Regions from separate parts of the Pseudomonas azadiae genome, predicted to be linked through region 1. Evidence: riboswitches for the same ligand, from Rfam matches in the RefSeq annotation. Region 1 holds a riboswitch; each other region holds the start of a gene.
What was found. Region 1 has a riboswitch for cobalamin ahead of cobO (cob(I)yrinic acid a,c-diamide adenosyltransferase). Riboswitches for the same ligand answer to the same signal wherever they lie in the genome.
Positions count from the first base shown of each region.

Region 2: another riboswitch for cobalamin. It lies ahead of KVG91_RS03485 (ABC transporter substrate-binding protein); the one in region 1 lies ahead of cobO (cob(I)yrinic acid a,c-diamide adenosyltransferase).
Region 3: another riboswitch for cobalamin. It lies ahead of KVG91_RS25510 (CbtB domain-containing protein); the one in region 1 lies ahead of cobO (cob(I)yrinic acid a,c-diamide adenosyltransferase).

Region 1 is NZ_JAHSTY010000001.1:1,089,444-1,094,678, forward strand. It holds gene cbiB (adenosylcobinamide-phosphate synthase CbiB) at 1-447, opposite strand, end outside; gene bluB (5,6-dimethylbenzimidazole synthase) at 444-1,094, opposite strand; gene KVG91_RS04830 (cobyrinate a,c-diamide synthase) at 1,091-2,482, opposite strand; gene cobO (cob(I)yrinic acid a,c-diamide adenosyltransferase) at 2,479-3,090, opposite strand; cobalamin riboswitch at 3,171-3,418, opposite strand; gene KVG91_RS04840 (PQQ-dependent sugar dehydrogenase) at 3,518-4,831, shown strand.
Region 2 is NZ_JAHSTY010000001.1:780,244-785,478, reverse strand. It holds gene KVG91_RS03495 (ABC transporter ATP-binding protein) at 1-139, opposite strand, end outside; gene KVG91_RS03490 (FecCD family ABC transporter permease) at 136-1,140, opposite strand; gene KVG91_RS03485 (ABC transporter substrate-binding protein) at 1,137-2,147, opposite strand; cobalamin riboswitch at 2,265-2,459, opposite strand; gene KVG91_RS03480 (LysR substrate-binding domain-containing protein) at 2,612-3,547, shown strand; gene KVG91_RS03475 (CaiB/BaiF CoA transferase family protein) at 3,628-4,818, shown strand; gene KVG91_RS03470 (MFS transporter) at 4,868-5,235, shown strand, end outside.
Region 3 is NZ_JAHSTY010000002.1:2,024,883-2,030,117, forward strand. It holds gene cobN (cobaltochelatase subunit CobN) at 1-460, opposite strand, end outside; gene cobW (cobalamin biosynthesis protein CobW) at 464-1,525, opposite strand; cobalamin riboswitch at 1,619-1,818, opposite strand; gene KVG91_RS25505 (hypothetical protein) at 2,047-2,478, shown strand; cobalamin riboswitch at 2,547-2,750, shown strand; gene KVG91_RS25510 (CbtB domain-containing protein) at 2,846-3,034, shown strand; gene KVG91_RS25515 (CbtA family protein) at 3,046-3,750, shown strand; gene KVG91_RS25520 (cobalamin biosynthesis protein) at 3,747-4,139, shown strand; gene cobM (precorrin-4 C(11)-methyltransferase) at 4,211-4,957, shown strand; gene nfuA (Fe-S biogenesis protein NfuA) at 5,165-5,235, opposite strand, start outside.

The DNA.
Region 1 (5,235 bases):
GAACACCGCATCGCTGCCGTTTTCCAGCACCGACTCAGTGGCCGCGCGGGCGACTTCGGTGCGGTCCAGCTCACTGGTCTGGCGGCTGACCAGGTAGCTCACGCGTGTGCGCGCTTCTTCAAGGTCATCGCTGCGCAGGGCCTGGGCCACCGGGACGACATGCTCGCCGAGGCTGCGCATGCCGAGGGCGAGGTACAACGCCAGGATCTCCAGGGCCCAGCCGATATACGGCGCCCACGACAACGCCGTGGCCAGCAGGGTCAGCGGCACCACGGCAATAAACCACGCGGTCACGCCATGGCTGCGCCAACCGCGGCCACCGCTGTTGAAACGTCGTTCGATGCGCCCGGCGAAATTGCCGAACGCCACCAGCGGATGCCAGCGCCTGGGCTCGCCCAGCAGCGCATCCAGCGCCACTGCAGCGACACACAGCAAGGCCACACTCATTGACTCACTCCCCACACATTTTCATACAACATGTCACTCAGCGGCCGAGGCTCGGTCCAGCCTTCAAGCTGCAACATCGGTGCCGGATAAAACTCGGCCACCGGTCCCAGGCACAACACAGCCAGGGGTTTTGCGCCAGGCGGCAAACCCAGCAGGTCGGCGAGCGCCTGCGGCTCGAACAGCGAGACCCAGCCCATGCCCAGCCCTTCGACGCGGGCCGCCAGCCACAGATTCTGGATGGCACAGGACAGCGAGGCCATGTCCATTTCCGGCAAGGTACGCCGCCCGAAAATGTGCCGCTCGCGATCGTCCATCAACGCAGCCACCAGCACTTCGGCGCAATCGTGGATGCCTTCGACCTTGAGCTTCATGAACGCATCGGAGCGCTCGCCCAGGGCTTCGGCGGTGCGGATGCGCTCTTCCTCCACCAGTTGCTGGATTTGCCCACGCAGGTGACGGTCACTGATGCGAATAAAGCGCCAGGGCTGCATCAAGCCAACACTGGGGGCCTGGTGCGCAGCCTGGAGCAGGCGGTGCAGTAACTCGGGGGCTACCGTGCCGCCGCTGAAGTGGCGCATGTCGCGGCGTTCGGCGATGGCGCGGTAAACGGCGTCGCGGTCGGCCTGGGGGAAGGCGTTGTCAGTCATGGCCCTATCGCGGGCAAGCCCGCTCCCACAATTGCCCGAGTTGAAACACTATCCAAGGTGGGAGCTGGCTTGCCTGCGATAGCGGTCTCAAGGTCCGGCGCAAATAATGCGGCCACCGCCGATGGATTGGATGGAAAGTAAAAGTGCACGTAGGAAGCCGTCATCCGCCCTTGTCGGTAAACCGCCTCTGCCCCGCGCCCACCATTGGGGCTCAGGCCACGAGCAATCGGCTGGCATTCGGTGCTGGTCAGGGAATGGTGATAGGTATGGCCACGCAACGTGCCTTCCGGCAGCTCGACACTTTGCAACGCCAACGCCGCCAGTTTCTTTTGCATCACCGCATCGCCCTGCAACAGGCCGACCAGTTCGGCGCGGGTGCCGTCGACATCGGTCAGCGAGTCCAGCAGGTAGAGCATGCCACCGCACTCGGCAAGCAAGGGTTTGCCGGCCGCATGGTGAGCGCGGATCGCGTCAAGCATCGGGGTGTTTTGCGACAGCGCCTGGTGGTGCAGTTCCGGGTAACCGCCGGGCAGGTAGAGGCTGTCGGCATCAGGCAATGCGCGATCGTGAATGGGCGAGAAAAACTTCAGCTCGGCGCCCATTGCCCGCAGCAGGTCAAGACTGGCACCGTAGGTAAAAGCGAAGGCTTCGTCGCGGGCCACAGCAATACGCACGCCATTGAGCAGTGGCTCGGCCTCGATCACTTCCGGCGCGGCAAAGGTCACCGGCGGCGGCAAGGCGACTTCGCAACTGCTGCCCAGGGCTTGGGCGGCGGCGTCCAGGCGCACATCCAGGTCATTCAATTCGCTGGCCTGCACCAAACCAAGGTGGCGGCTGGGTAATTCGATACCGGTCTCACGGGACAACGCGCCGTACCAGCGCAGGCCCTCGGTGAGGCTGCCTTCGAGCAATTGCGCATGGCGCAGGGTACCGACGCGGTTGGCCAGCACGCCGGCGAACGGCAGATCCGGCTGATAGCGCGCCAGGCCCAGCGCCAACGCGCCGAAGGTCTGGGCCATGGCCGTGCCGTCGATCACGGCCAATACCGGCACGCCGAAATGGCGCGCCAGGTCGGCGCTGGACGGAGTTCCGTCAAACAGGCCCATCACGCCTTCGATCAGGATCAGGTCCGCTTCACCTGCCGCTTCCCACAGTAACCGGCGACTTTCCTGCTCGCCCACCATCCACATGTCCAATTGATACACCGGCGCACCGCTGGCGCGTTCGTGGATCATCGGATCGAGGAAATCCGGGCCGCATTTGAACACGCGCACCTTGCGCCCCAGGTTGCGGTGCAAACGGGCGAGCGCGGCGGTGACGGTGGTTTTGCCCTGGCCGGACGCCGGTGCGGCGATCAATACGGCCGGGCAATGACGGGGCTGATTCAAAGTTCGACGCCCTTCTGTGCCTTGATGCCGGCCTGGAATGCGTGCTTGAGCATGCCCATCTCGGTGACGGTGTCGGCCATCTCGATCAACTCGGGCTTGGCGCCACGGCCGGTGACCACCACGTGCTGCATCGGTGGCCGAGCTTGCAGGTCGCCGAGCACCTGGTCGAGGTCGAGGTAGCCGTGCTTGAGAGCAATGTTGAGTTCGTCCAGCACCACCATGCCGATGCTCGGGTCTTGCAGCATCGCGCGGGACACCGCCCAGGCCGCTTCGGCGGCGGCGATGTCGCGCTGGCGGTCCTGGGTTTCCCAGGTAAAGCCTTCGCCCATCACATGGAAACGTACCTGCTCGGGGAAGCGGCGGAAGAACAACTCTTCGCCCGTGCTGTGGCGCCCCTTGATGAACTGCACCACGCCGCACTGCATGCCGTGGCCCATGGCCCGGGCGAGCATGCCGAACGCGGAGCTGCTCTTGCCTTTGCCGTTGCCGGTCAGCACCAGGAGCAAGCCGCACTCGTTGGGGGAATTGGCGATGCGTTCGTCGATCACGGCTTTTTTGCGCAGCATGCGCGCCAGGTGGCGTTCGTCGCGGTCGGGGGAATCGGTCATGACAGCTCTCCGTTGGGGCTGGACAAAAACGGCGGGCAGGAAAAAACAAAAAACAGACAGCCAAGCATCGCCCACCGTGATGCTGTTGGATGTTTCAGGCCGGTCTCCGGGCTCATGAGTGGCCTGTGCATGCACAGCAGGCCAACGCTGCGCCTTCCCATATCACATGGATACAGTGGCAATAAAGGCAGCGCCTTGACTCATTTACCGTTGCGGGGGCAGCGCCGGGATCGCGGCAGCACTGTGTACAAGTGCGCTCGCTCACCGGCTTCCCTGTTTCACTCTGTCGACGCGCACGCCACAGAGCACCTGGAACAAGCCGCGAAGGTTAGTGGGTTGGGGGTGGAGCGTCAATTAAAGCTGGTGGTGTACTTGAACCATCGCACCGTCGCCCTCCTCTACCCTTACAGGTATCAAGGAGTACACCATGCACAAAACAAGACTCGCCCTACTCATCATGGTCGCCGGCACCCTCGCTGCCTGCGGTGAAAGCTCCACCCTCCAGGTCTCCGACGGTACCGGACCGTCGCCCCAGTTGCCCGAACCGAACAAAACCCTGATCCCCACCGTCAATATCGCCCCCGCCATCGGCTGGCCCGAAGGCGTGAAGCCCACGGCCGCCGCCGGCACCCAAATAGCGGCGTTCGCCGAAGGCCTGGACCATCCGCGCTGGCTGTATGTGCTGCCCAATGGCGACGTGCTGGTGGCGGAAACCAACGCGCCGCCCAAGCCGGACGACGCCAAGGGCATTCGTGGCTGGGTCATGGAGAAAGTCATGGGCCGTGCCGGCGCCGGCGTGCCGAGCGCGAATCGCATCACATTGCTGCGTGACGCCGACCACGACGGCGTCGCGGAGACACGGACAGTGTTCCTGGAAAATCTCAATTCCCCCTTTGGCATGACACTGGTCGGCAACGACCTGTACGTGGCCGACTCGGACAAGCTGCTGCGCTTTGCCTATCAACCGGGTGAAACCGCGATCAAGGGCGCCGGTACGACAGTCGTCGACCTGCCCGGCGGCCCCCTGAACCACCACTGGACTAAAAACGTGGTGGCTAGCAAGGACGGCAGCAAGCTGTACGTAAGCGTGGGCTCCAACAGCAATGTCGGCGAAAACGGGCTTGAAGCGGAACAGGGCCGAGCGGCGATCTGGGAAGTGGATCGCGCCAGCGGCCAGCACCGTATCTTCGCCTCCGGCCTGCGCAACCCGAACGGCATGGCGTGGGAGCCGCAGAGCGGCAAGCTGTGGACGGCAGTGAACGAGCGTGACGAGATCGGCAGCGACCTGGTGCCCGACTACATCACTTCGGTCAAGGATGGCGGTTTCTATGGCTGGCCGTTCAGTTATTACGGGCAGCATGTGGATGTGCGTGTGACACCGCAGAACCTGGACCTGGTGGCCAAGGCGATTGCGCCGGACTACGCGGTCGGCCCGCACACCGCTTCGTTGGGCCTGACCTTTACCGAAGGCAGCAAACTTCCGGCGCCGTTCAGCAATGGCGCGTTTATCGGGCAGCACGGTTCGTGGAATCGCAAGCCGCACAGTGGTTATAAGGTGATCTTCGTGCCGTTTGAAGGTGGCAAGCCGACAGGGCAGCCGGTGGATGTGCTGACCGGGTTTCTCGATAAGGATGAAAAGGCCATGGGCCGGCCGGTGGGTGTGGTGATTGACCAGCAGGGGGGGTTGCTGGTGGCGGATGATGTGGGGAATACGGTGTGGCGGGTGTCGGGGGCCAAGTAGGCTATCTTGGGCAGATCACAAAACAGTTTGTTGCCGTGGCGGCCTTTGGGCCGACCAGGCTGTTGGGGTTGGACGGGTACATATCCGTTATTTGGGTCACGGCGGCTATGGGTTCCGCCCTTACGGCGGGTCACTTTGGAAAAGCCGGAATGCCGGCCCAGCCCAAAGTAACCAAAGGGCTCTTGCCCCACCACTCGGTACCTCGCTTAGGCTCGGTATGCCCTCACTCCGGCTTGAATCCGTGGGCCGCCGTCATGGGCCATCCATGGCCCAGGACGGCTAACCCGGCGTCCTGCCGGGTTACCCACGAATTCAAGCCTGCGTTCGGCCAGCGTGGTTGACGGGGCGCCTGAGATCAAGATCAAAATCAAAATCAAAATCAAAATCAAAATCAAAATCAAAAG
Region 2 (5,235 bases), 310 kb from region 1:
TGAGCAGGGTGGATTTGCCGGAGCCGTTCGGGCCGACAATTCCCAGGGTTTCACCCTGCTGAACGTCCAGATGAATATCACGCAATAACTGCGCCTCGCGCACCTTGAAACCCAGGCCGGTGCAGCTCAGTACTGTCATCGCGCATTCCTCCGGCCGATCAGGATCAGCGCGAACACCGGTGCGCCGACCAGCGCCGTGACCACACCGACCGGAATCACCTGGCCTTTTATCAGCGTGCGCGACAGCACATCCGCCGCGATCAAAAACAGCGCGCCGCCCAACGCACTCGCCGGCAGCAGACGCGAATGGCCGGTGCCGAGCAACAGGCGCACGGCATGGGGAATCACCAGCCCGACAAAGCCGATGGAGCCGACAATCGACACCATCACTGCGGTCACCAGCGCCGCGCAGCCCACCAGCACAAACTGCACCCGGCGCACGGGAACGCCGAGGGACGCCGCCGAGTCACTGCCGAAGGTGAACGCATCCAGCGCGCGACGATGCCACAGGCACACCGCCAACCCTGCGACCGCCACCGGCACCGCCAGCCACACCGAGGGCCAGCGCACGCCGCTGAGGTTGCCCAGCAGCCAGAACAGGATGCCGCGCGCCTGTTCGGAACTGGCGGACTTGGTGATCAGGAACGCGGTGAGCGCATTGAACAATTGCGAACCAGCAATGCCGGCGAGGATGATCTGGCCGGTGCCGCTGGCCGAACCGCTGGCGCGCGCGAGCAGGATCACCAGGGCGAACGCCGCCATCGCGCCGGCAAACGCACCGGCCGACAACGAAACCAGCCCGCCGCCCACGCCCATCAACGCCACCAGCACCGCGCCGGTCGAGGCACCGGCGCTGATGCCCAGCAGGTACGGATCGGCCAGGGGGTTGCGCAACAACGACTGCAGGATCACCCCGCACGTCGCCAGCCCCGCACCGCAGGCGGCGGCGACCAGCGCGCGTGTGAGGCGGTAGTTCCACACCACGCCTTCATCGATGGGGTCCAGCACATAACCGGCGGCCCACAGCTTGTTGGCCAGTACCTGCAGCACCACGTGCGGTGAGATGGCGGTTTCGCCGATGGCCACGCCGGCGAGCACGGCGATCAGCAGCAAGGCCAGGGCGAGTAGGGTGCGGATCATTTGGGCAGGTCGTAGCCGTCGATGGCGGCCGCCAGTTGTTCAAGGCCGTCGAACGTGCGAATGCTGGCCTGCAGCGCCATGGCGTCGAGAATGATGATGCGGTTGTTTTTCACCGCGTCCATGTTGCGCGTCACCGGATCGCTGCGCAAAAAGGCGAGTTTCTTTTCATGATCGTCGGCGGGGTAGCGACGGCGGTCCATGCGTGCGATCACCAGGAAGGTCGGGTTGGCCTTGGCGATGGTTTCCCAGCCGACGGCGGGCCACTCTTCATCGGACTGCACCACGTTGTGCAAGCCCAGCGTCTGCAGCATGAATTCGGGAACACCTTTATGGCCGGCCACGTACGGGTCGCTGGCCAGTTCGGAACTGGAGAACCACACCAGCGCGCTGGCGTGCTTGAGGCCTTTGCCCTGCACCGTGGCGACGGACTTGGCCAGACGCGCCTTGAGTTCGTCATTTAACTGCTGGCCGCGATCCTGTACGTCGAAAATTTGCGCCAGTTGGCTGATGCTTTTGTAAATCGTCTCGATGCGAAACGGCTGCAGCCGCGTGCCGTCGGCACCCACCAGGTTGTCCTTGCCTTCGCAGTCGGAGGGCAGCAAGTAGGTGGGAATCTTCAGTTCATGGAATTGCTCGCGGGTGCCTACCACACCGTGCACGCCGACCACCCATTCCAGCTCGGCGGCCACCAGTTGCGGGCGTTTGGCGATCACCGCTTCGAAGCTCGGCTCGTTGTTGGCCAGCCGCTCGATGGTGTCGTTCTGTGCCTTGAACTGCGGCAGTACGCTGTTGAACCACAGCGACGTGCCGACCACGTTGTCGCCCACGCCCAAGGCATACAGCATCTCGGTAGCCGCCTGGCCGATGGTCACGCTGCGGGCGGGCGCCTGCTGGAACGAGAGAGTGCTGCCGCAGTTTTCCACGGTCAACGGGTAGTGGGTAGGCGCGGCGTGGGCCAGGGCACAGAAGCCGATGCTGGCGAGCAGGGCGGTAACGCGTGGCAGCATGGAGCGATCTCCGGGTGAACCGTACGTGGAGCTGGGGAGATACGGTAGCGGAAATACACCCTCGAGCGCTGTGGTACAGGCGGGCAAGAATGTCCTTCCCGGACACCCCGCCGGTTAGTGATTGAGCGTGTGCCGGCAGGTCTCCTGACTGATGCGTCGTCGCCACGCTCCAGCCTTCCCGGACGGAATCCAGTGGCATCAAGGAGCAGGCTCGGCACCTACAGTTGCGGGGGCAGTTCCGATTGGCGCGCAGGTACCGCGCTTCGGATTCCCTATTAGTCCCGTTTGGGAACCGGCGGCCGCATGGTAGTTGAAAACCGGGGGGCAGGCCATGGGTAAGCCATGTCGTGTGCGGCTTTGTTTCAAAACATGAGATTGAGCCAGGTCGCACGTTTATTGAAGGACAATCGATAAACGCCACGTTTAGACGGCGTGATCTCAACGTTCGTCGCGAAGGGCTGAGCATGCAGCACCTGGACTACTTTTCCCTGCACCTGTTCATATTGGTCTGTGAAGAAGGCACCATCGGCCGGGCCAGCGAGCGGGCGTTTATAGCGCCTTCAGCGGCCAGCAAACGTATCTCGGATATCGAGCAACGTTTTGGCACGGTGCTGCTCAAGCGCAGCAAGCGCGGGGTCGAGCCTACGTCGGCGGGCTTGGCGCTGTTGCGGCATGCGCGCGGTCTGACACGCGCCATGGAACGGCTCGACAGCGAACTGGGGGAGTACCTTGGGGGCGAAAGAGGGCATGTGCGGGTGCTGGCGAATGTGTCGGCGATGACTGAGTTTCTTCCGGAAGAACTGTCGACGTTCATGCTGCACAACCCTCGGGTCCAGGTGGATATGCAAGAACGCTTCAGCCTCGACGTCACACGTGGCGTGCTCGACGGCAGCGCCGACCTGGGAGTGTGCCGCCGTCCGGTAGCGTGCGGTGAGCTGCAGCTGTTGCCGTACCGCCAGGATCATCTGGCCGTGGTGGTCGGCACGGACCATGCCTTGGCCAGTCACGCGTGCGTGGGGTTCCAGGAAACCCTGGCGTTCGATCACATCGGCTTGTCGTCTTTTGCCACGCTCAACACGTTTTTGCGCCGCGAGGCCGAGCAATGCGGGCAGGCGCTGCATTACCGCGCCTGCGTGTCGTCGTTTCATGCGGCGTTGCGCCTGGTCCAGTGTGGCCTGGGGCTTGCCCTGTTCCCGCGGGAGGCGGTGATGCGTTACGCGCCGCTGTTTGACGTGCGCATCATCGCCTTGTCCGATGCCTGGGCCTTGGGCGAACTGGTGATCTGCCTGCGCGACCGCGATGCGTTGTCGGCACCCGCGCAACGCTTGCTTGAGCACCTGTTAAACGGTGTGGCTTGTTGCGCGGGCGAGGCACCGCTGATCCATCGTGACTGGCGATAGATCACCCCGTAGATTGCGTCTTTTCGTTTATGCATAGCCTCTCTAGCCTCGACGCACATTAACTAGAAAGGGGTAGCGCCATGTCCGGACTTCCATTGCACGGGGTGCGCGTCGTCGAACTGTCCCATATGGTCATGGGGCCGACGTGCGGGATGATTCTGGGGGACCTGGGCGCTGAGGTGATCAAGGTCGAACCGGTGGCCGGCGATGGAACACGGCGCTTGCCTGGCGCCGGCGCGGGCTTCTTTCGCGCGTTCAACCGCAACAAGTCCAGCCTGGCCCTGGACATCGAAACCCGTCAAGGGCGCGAGGCGATGCTGGCGCTGATCGACACCGCCGATGTGTTTATCGAGAATTTCCGCCCGGGCCGCATGCGGCAACTGGGCCTGGACTACGCTGCTTTGCAGGCCCGTAACCCGCGCTTGATCTATGCCGCGCATAAGGGCTTCCTCAGCGGCCCCTACGGCAACCGCCTGGCCCTGGATGAGGTGGTGCAGATGATGGCGGGCCTGGCGTACATGACCGGGCCGCCGGGCAGACCGCTGCGAGCGGGCAGTTCGGTCAACGACATCATGGGCGGGATGTTTGGCGTGATTGGCGTCCTGGCGGCGTTGAGGGAGCGAGACCGCTCCGGCAGAGGGTGCGAAGTACAGGCCGCGCTCTACGAGAACTGCGTCTTACTGGCGGCGCAGCATATGCAGCAATACGCAGTGACCGGGAAAATCCCCGAGCCCATGCCCAGCCGCATCAGCGCGTGGGCGATCTACGACGTGTTCGAATTTGCCGAGGGTCAGCAGATGTTCCTGGCCGCCACGGGAGACCGGCAGTGGCGAGCGCTGTGCCAATTGCTTGGCCTGGGTGAACTGCTCGCCGATCCGCTTCTGGCCACCAACGCTGAACGGGTTGCGCAACGCCCGCGGCTGTTGGGGCAACTGGCGGGGATTTTTGCCAGCATGCCGGCGCAGGCCCTGGCCGCACAGCTGCAAGCGCATGACGTTCCCTTCGCCCTGATCCGCCAACCCCACGAACTGTTCGACGACCCGCACCTGTTGCAGAGCGGCGGTCTGGCGCCGTTGCAGTTGGAGGACGGTGGCTTCACCTCGGTGCCCTTGCTGCCGTTTTCACTCGCGGGGCGACGCCTGCAGCCACGCCAGCCGATGGCCCGCATCGGCGAACACTCCCACCCAATCATGAAAGCACTCGGCTACAGCGATTTACAGATCGCCCAACTGTGCGCGGCAGGCGTACTCAACATTGCTGCCCCAGGCTGATTCAGCACCGTTTCCGTCTCCCCAATAATGACAATAATGGAGAACACCCATGAAGACGATTACCGCGTCCGCGCGCGACGATTACACCCTCGACGAACTGCAGCTATACCGCAAGGTTGCCCTGCGCATCCTGCCGCTGACCATGGTCTGCTTTCTGTTTTCCTATTTTGATCGCATCAACATCAGCTTCGCCAAGAGCCAGATGCAGGCGGCGTTCGGCTTGTCGGACGCCGCCTATGGGTTGGCCGCGAGCATGTTTTTCGTTGGCTACGTGCTGTTTGAAGTGCCCAGCAGCCTCGGCGTGCGGCGCTACGGTGCGCCGGCCTGGGTGTGTCGGATCATGGTGTCGTGGGGGCTGGCGACGGCCGCAATGATGTTCGCCTACAGCCAGTACACGCTTTATTTTCTACGTTTTCT
Region 3 (5,235 bases), on a different contig from region 1:
GATACAAATCCAATGCATTACCCAGCCCGCCCTGGCGCAGGAAGTGCCAGAGGCGGTCGCGTTCCTGGGCGCCAACGGTGCTGAGGCCGCTGAGCTCCGGGTCGGGACGATCATCCCCCGGCACCAGGATCAGCTGTACACCGCGCTCGGCCAATTCGACCAGGCGCTCGATGCCGTAGCGCCAGTAGCCGATGCCACCGTGCAGCGAAATCAGGATGACCTTGGCGTGGCGCAGCACTTCATCGACGTACAGGTCGACCGAGGCGTGGTTCTGCACCTGCATCGGGTTGGCCAGGCGAAAGGTCGGGTAATCGTCCGGCAACTGCTGCGCCGCTTCGGCGAGCAGCGCCAGGCTGGAGTCGCCGCTGCACAGGATCACCAGTTCAGCGGGAGTCTGGCCAAGGTCGGCGATGTTGTCGTCCGAAACGAAACCACCGGGCTGGGTCCTGAGCAGGTGCATGGGTCAGGCGCTGAGGGCGGCGCGCAGTTGCGCTTCGAGGCCGGCGGCGTCCAGTTCCTGGCCGATCAGCACCAGGCGCGTGACGCGCGCTTCTTCAAAGCCCCAGGCGCGGTCGAAGTGCTTGTCGAAACGCGTGCCCACGCCCTGGATCAACAAGCGCATAGGTTTGTTCGGGATCGCCGCGAAACCTTTGACACGCAGGATGCCGTGTTGCACCACCAATTGAGTCAGGGCGTCGAGCAACAGCGACTCGTCGGCTTGTGGCAGGTCAATGGAGATGGAGTCGAAGGCGTCATGATCGTGATCGTCTTCACCCTCGTGGTGGTGGTCGTGATGGCTGTGGCGGCCGTCGATGTGCTCCTCGGAGCCGGCGCCCAGGCCAATCAGCACGTCCAACGGCACGCGACCGCTGCTGGCTTCGATGACTTTCACCGCTGGCGGCAGTTCTTCGGCGACTTCCAGGCGCACACGGGCCAGGTCTTCGGCGCTGATCAGGTCGGCCTTGTTGAGGATCACCAGGTCGGCGCTGGCCAGTTGGTCGGCGAACAGCTCGTGCAGCGGCGATTCGTGGTCCAGGTTCGGGTCGAGTTTGCGCTGGGCATCCACCTGGTCCGGGAAGGCGGCGAACGTGCCGGCGGCCACGGCCGGGCTGTCGACCACGGTGATCACCGCGTCAACCGTGCAGGCGCTGCGGATTTCCGGCCACTGGAAGGCTTGCACCAAGGGTTTTGGCAGGGCCAGGCCCGAGGTTTCGATGAGGATGTGGTCAAGGTCACCACGACGCGCCACCAATTCGCGCATCACCGGGAAGAACTCTTCCTGCACCGTGCAGCACAGGCAGCCGTTGGCCAGTTCATAGACACGGCCGTTGGCCTCCTCCTCGGTGCAACCGATGGAGCATTGCTTGAGGATTTCACCGTCGATGCCCAGCTCGCCGAATTCGTTGACGATCACCGCGATGCGCCGGCCTTGGGCGTTGTCGAGCATATGGCGCAGCAAGGTGGTTTTGCCCGAGCCGAGAAAGCCGGTAACGATGGTGACGGGAAGTTTGGCCAGTGTTTTCATCGGATGCCCTTTTGGGGCGGGCATACGGGACGAGAAGCCCTGCGACGGCGCGCAGCAGCGGATTTCGTCACCGGATCACCCCGCCCGGTTGAATTGAAAATCGGTTGCGAGGCAGGTCTCCTGGCTTGGGGCTTGCAGGTCTTGCGACCGGCGCCGACTGCGCCTTCCCGCCGATATGGCAGTGGCGTGGCAGTCAGCTCAACCCTTCACAGTTGCGGGGGCAGCCGCGGCTTGAACCGCGTTCCCTTCTTAGCTTCGACCTGGGCCGAAGAACCTCGAGGGTGCAAGGCTACGCAGTGCGCGGGGGCGGGTCAATGTCGGCGATGGCGGACTTGCCGCTCAGGCTTGGCCCCTCCCCCACACACTCACCGAAATTATCCTCTTGGCGACGTGAAACACAGGGAAAGACTTCCCCGGGAACGCCTCGGCAGCGGGCGCCACCTATCAACGCAACTGCCGTCGATCAACGTGATTGACGACAGGACTGCCACTCTACTGTCATCAATCAAGAGTCATTCAGAATGCTGCCAATCGCCAACCTCAACACGCCGCTGTCATTCTCCAGCAGCTCGCCCGAACATACGGTGCAGAAACGCTCGACGTCGAACTTACCAAACCCGCACTGCAATGTAGGCAACAAACACCTGCTCAGCATGATTAAAGAGCATTTCCGGGAGTACGCTGCGGGCGCTGACGATCAGTATGTAAACTTCAACGAACTGAAAGAAGCAGCGGGGTTGCGCCCTACCACCCGAACGTTTTCCGCAGAAGCAACCGCAGCGGCCAAAGAACTGCTTGAACGGCCCAACCTGCTGCGTGAACTGGATATAGGTATCGGTTTCCTGGGGTTTCCGGGAAATGAGGACCAGCGATTTGACATCGAAAACCTTGATTACCTGATCCGGGCCAACCAAAGTACTGTGACCTTCTGCAGGCAAGGGAAGTGGATTTGATCGCTTGGACCCAACACGCTCATGACAGGCACGCCCTGGATTTGACGCACATTGGTCGAGCGTGTTCTCCTGAACATCTTGTTTCGGGTGCCCTTCACAGGGTGAAACGGGAAACCGGTGCGTCATAGCGTTACGACAAGTCCGGTGCTGCCCCCGCAACGGTAAGTGAGTGAAGCGTCAGATCCACTGTGCCTCTACGGCATGGGAAGGCGATGCTTATAGGCCCGATGCCCCTCGCAAGCCCGGAGACCGGCCCGAAAAATCAGATAACAAACCCGCGGTGGGCGGGCGCTGTTCAAAACCCTGCGTGCCTGGCTCGCGGGGTTTTCATGCGCTCGTTTCACCCTGACACCTGAAGGGACGCGCCATGTCGATCATCAGCAGCACCTCGCACTCCACCTGCAGCACCACGACCCTGAGCCAACGCCTGACCGTCGCCATCGGTGCGTCGATTCTCGGCGCCTGCCTGGTGTATTTCGCCGGCTTCTCGCATATCGAGGCGGTGCATAACGCTGCGCACGATACCCGCCACAGCGCCGCGTTCCCGTGCCACTGAGGCCTGCCGAGATGATCAAGCGTATTGCACAAACCGCAGGTTTCACCGGATTGCTGGCCGCCCTGCTGCTGACCCTGCTGCAAAGTTTCTGGGTGGCTCCGTTGATTCTGCAGGCGGAAACCTTTGAACAGGCCCCGGCCGCCACTGAAGTTGCGCACGAACACGCAGCCGGTGCTGCGGCTCACACCCACGACGCAGAGGCTTGGGAGCCGGAAGATGGCTGGCAGCGCGTGCTGTCCACCACGGGCGGTAACCTGGTAGTCGCCGTCGGTTTCGCCTTGATGCTTGCGGGCCTGTACACCCTGCGCGCGCCGACCCGCACCGCTCACGGTCTGCTCTGGGGCCTGGCCGGCTACGCAACCTTCGTGCTGGCGCCGACCATGGGCTTGCCGCCCGAGCTGCCGGGCACCGCCGCCGCTGACCTGGCGCAGCGGCAGATCTGGTGGATCGGCACCGCCGCGTCTACCGCTGCTGGAATCGCCCTGGTCGTGTTTGGCCGCAACTGGCTGCTCAAGGCGCTGGGCGTGGCGATCCTGGTCGTTCCCCATGTGATCGGCGCGCCGCAGCCGCCCGTGCATTCGATGCTGGCGCCAGAGGCCCTGGAAGCGCAGTTCAAGATCGCGTCGCAGTTGACCAATGTTGCGTTCTGGCTGGCCCTGGGCCTGATCAGCGCCTGGCTGTTTCGCCGCAACCGCGACGATCGAGACTCGGCATGATCCTGGTGGTCGGCCTGGGTTGCCAGCGGGGTTGTGACGTTAACGCCCTGCTGGCCCTGTTTGACGGCGCGCTTGCCGAAGCCGGTATCGAGCGCCAGCGGATCAATGCATTGGCCAGTATCGACCGCAAGCAGGATGAGCCCGGCTTGCTGGCGCTGGCGGCGCTGTTGAACCTGCCGCTTCAGTGCTTCAGCGTGGAGCAACTGGCGCCTTATGCCGAACACCTGAGCCACACATCCGCGGTCGCGTTTGCCCATACAGGCTGCTACGGCATTGCCGAAAGTGCCGCCCTGGCTCTGGCCGAGCAGCTTGCCGGCAGCCCCGCCCGCCTGCTGATCACCCGCCGCAAAACCGCCCAGGCCACCTTTGCGTTGGCTTGCACCGGCTGAAAACCCGATAATCGCCCTCTGCGATCATGAGCAATCTTCATGCTCTGCCGTTTTTTAACAGGATTTCCACCATGACCGTCTACTTCATCGGTGCCGGCCCCGGCGACCCGGAATTGATCACTGTCAAAGGCCAACGCCTGATCCGCGACTGCCCGGTGATCATCTATGCCGGCTCGCTGGTGCCGGCGGCGGTACTCGACGGCCATCAGGCGCACACACTGGTCAATAGCGCCGAGTTGCACCTGGAACAGATCATCGACCTGATCAAGACTGCCCACGCGCAGGGCCATGACGTGGCGCGCGTGCACTCCGGCGATCCGAGCCTGTATGGGGCGATCGGCGAGCAGATCCGTTATTTGCGGGAGCTGGGCATTCCTTTCCAGATCATTCCCGGCGTCACGGCGGTGGCGGCGTGCGCGGCATTGCTGGAAACCGAACTGACCCTGCCGGACATCGCCCAGAGCCTGATCCTGACCCGCTACGCGGACAAGACCCCCATGCCGGCCGGCGAAGATTTCGACAGCCTGGCGCGGCATGGCACCACCATGGCGATCCACCTGGGGGTCAATCATCTGGAGAAAATCGTCGCCGAACTGCTGCCGCACTACGGCGCGGACTGCCCGATTGCCGTGGTGCACCGCGCGACGTGGCCGGACCAGGATTGGGCGGTGGGGACGCTGAGTGATATCGGCAAAAAGGTCGCCGTCAAAGGCTTTCGGCGCACGGCGCTGATCATTGTGGGGCGGGTGCTTGCCAACGATAGCTTCAGCGAGTCGTCGCTGTATCGTGCGAGCCATGCGCACCTCTATCGCCCCTGAATAAATGCGGTCAAAAGGGTGGGAGCTGGCTTGCTCGCGAAAGCGTTGGGTCAGTCACCAATGATTTGGCTGACACGACGCATTCGCGAGCAAGCCCGCTCCCACAGTTGATGTAATTTGTCTGATAGATATCGCAAGATATTGAATTTAAAGCATAAAAAACGGCGCTCACGGGCGCCGTTTTTGTGTTCGCAGTGAACGCCTTACTCAGTAGTAGGCATTTTCTTTCTGCGTGTGGTCGGTCACGTCACGAACACCCTTGAGCTCCGGGATACGCT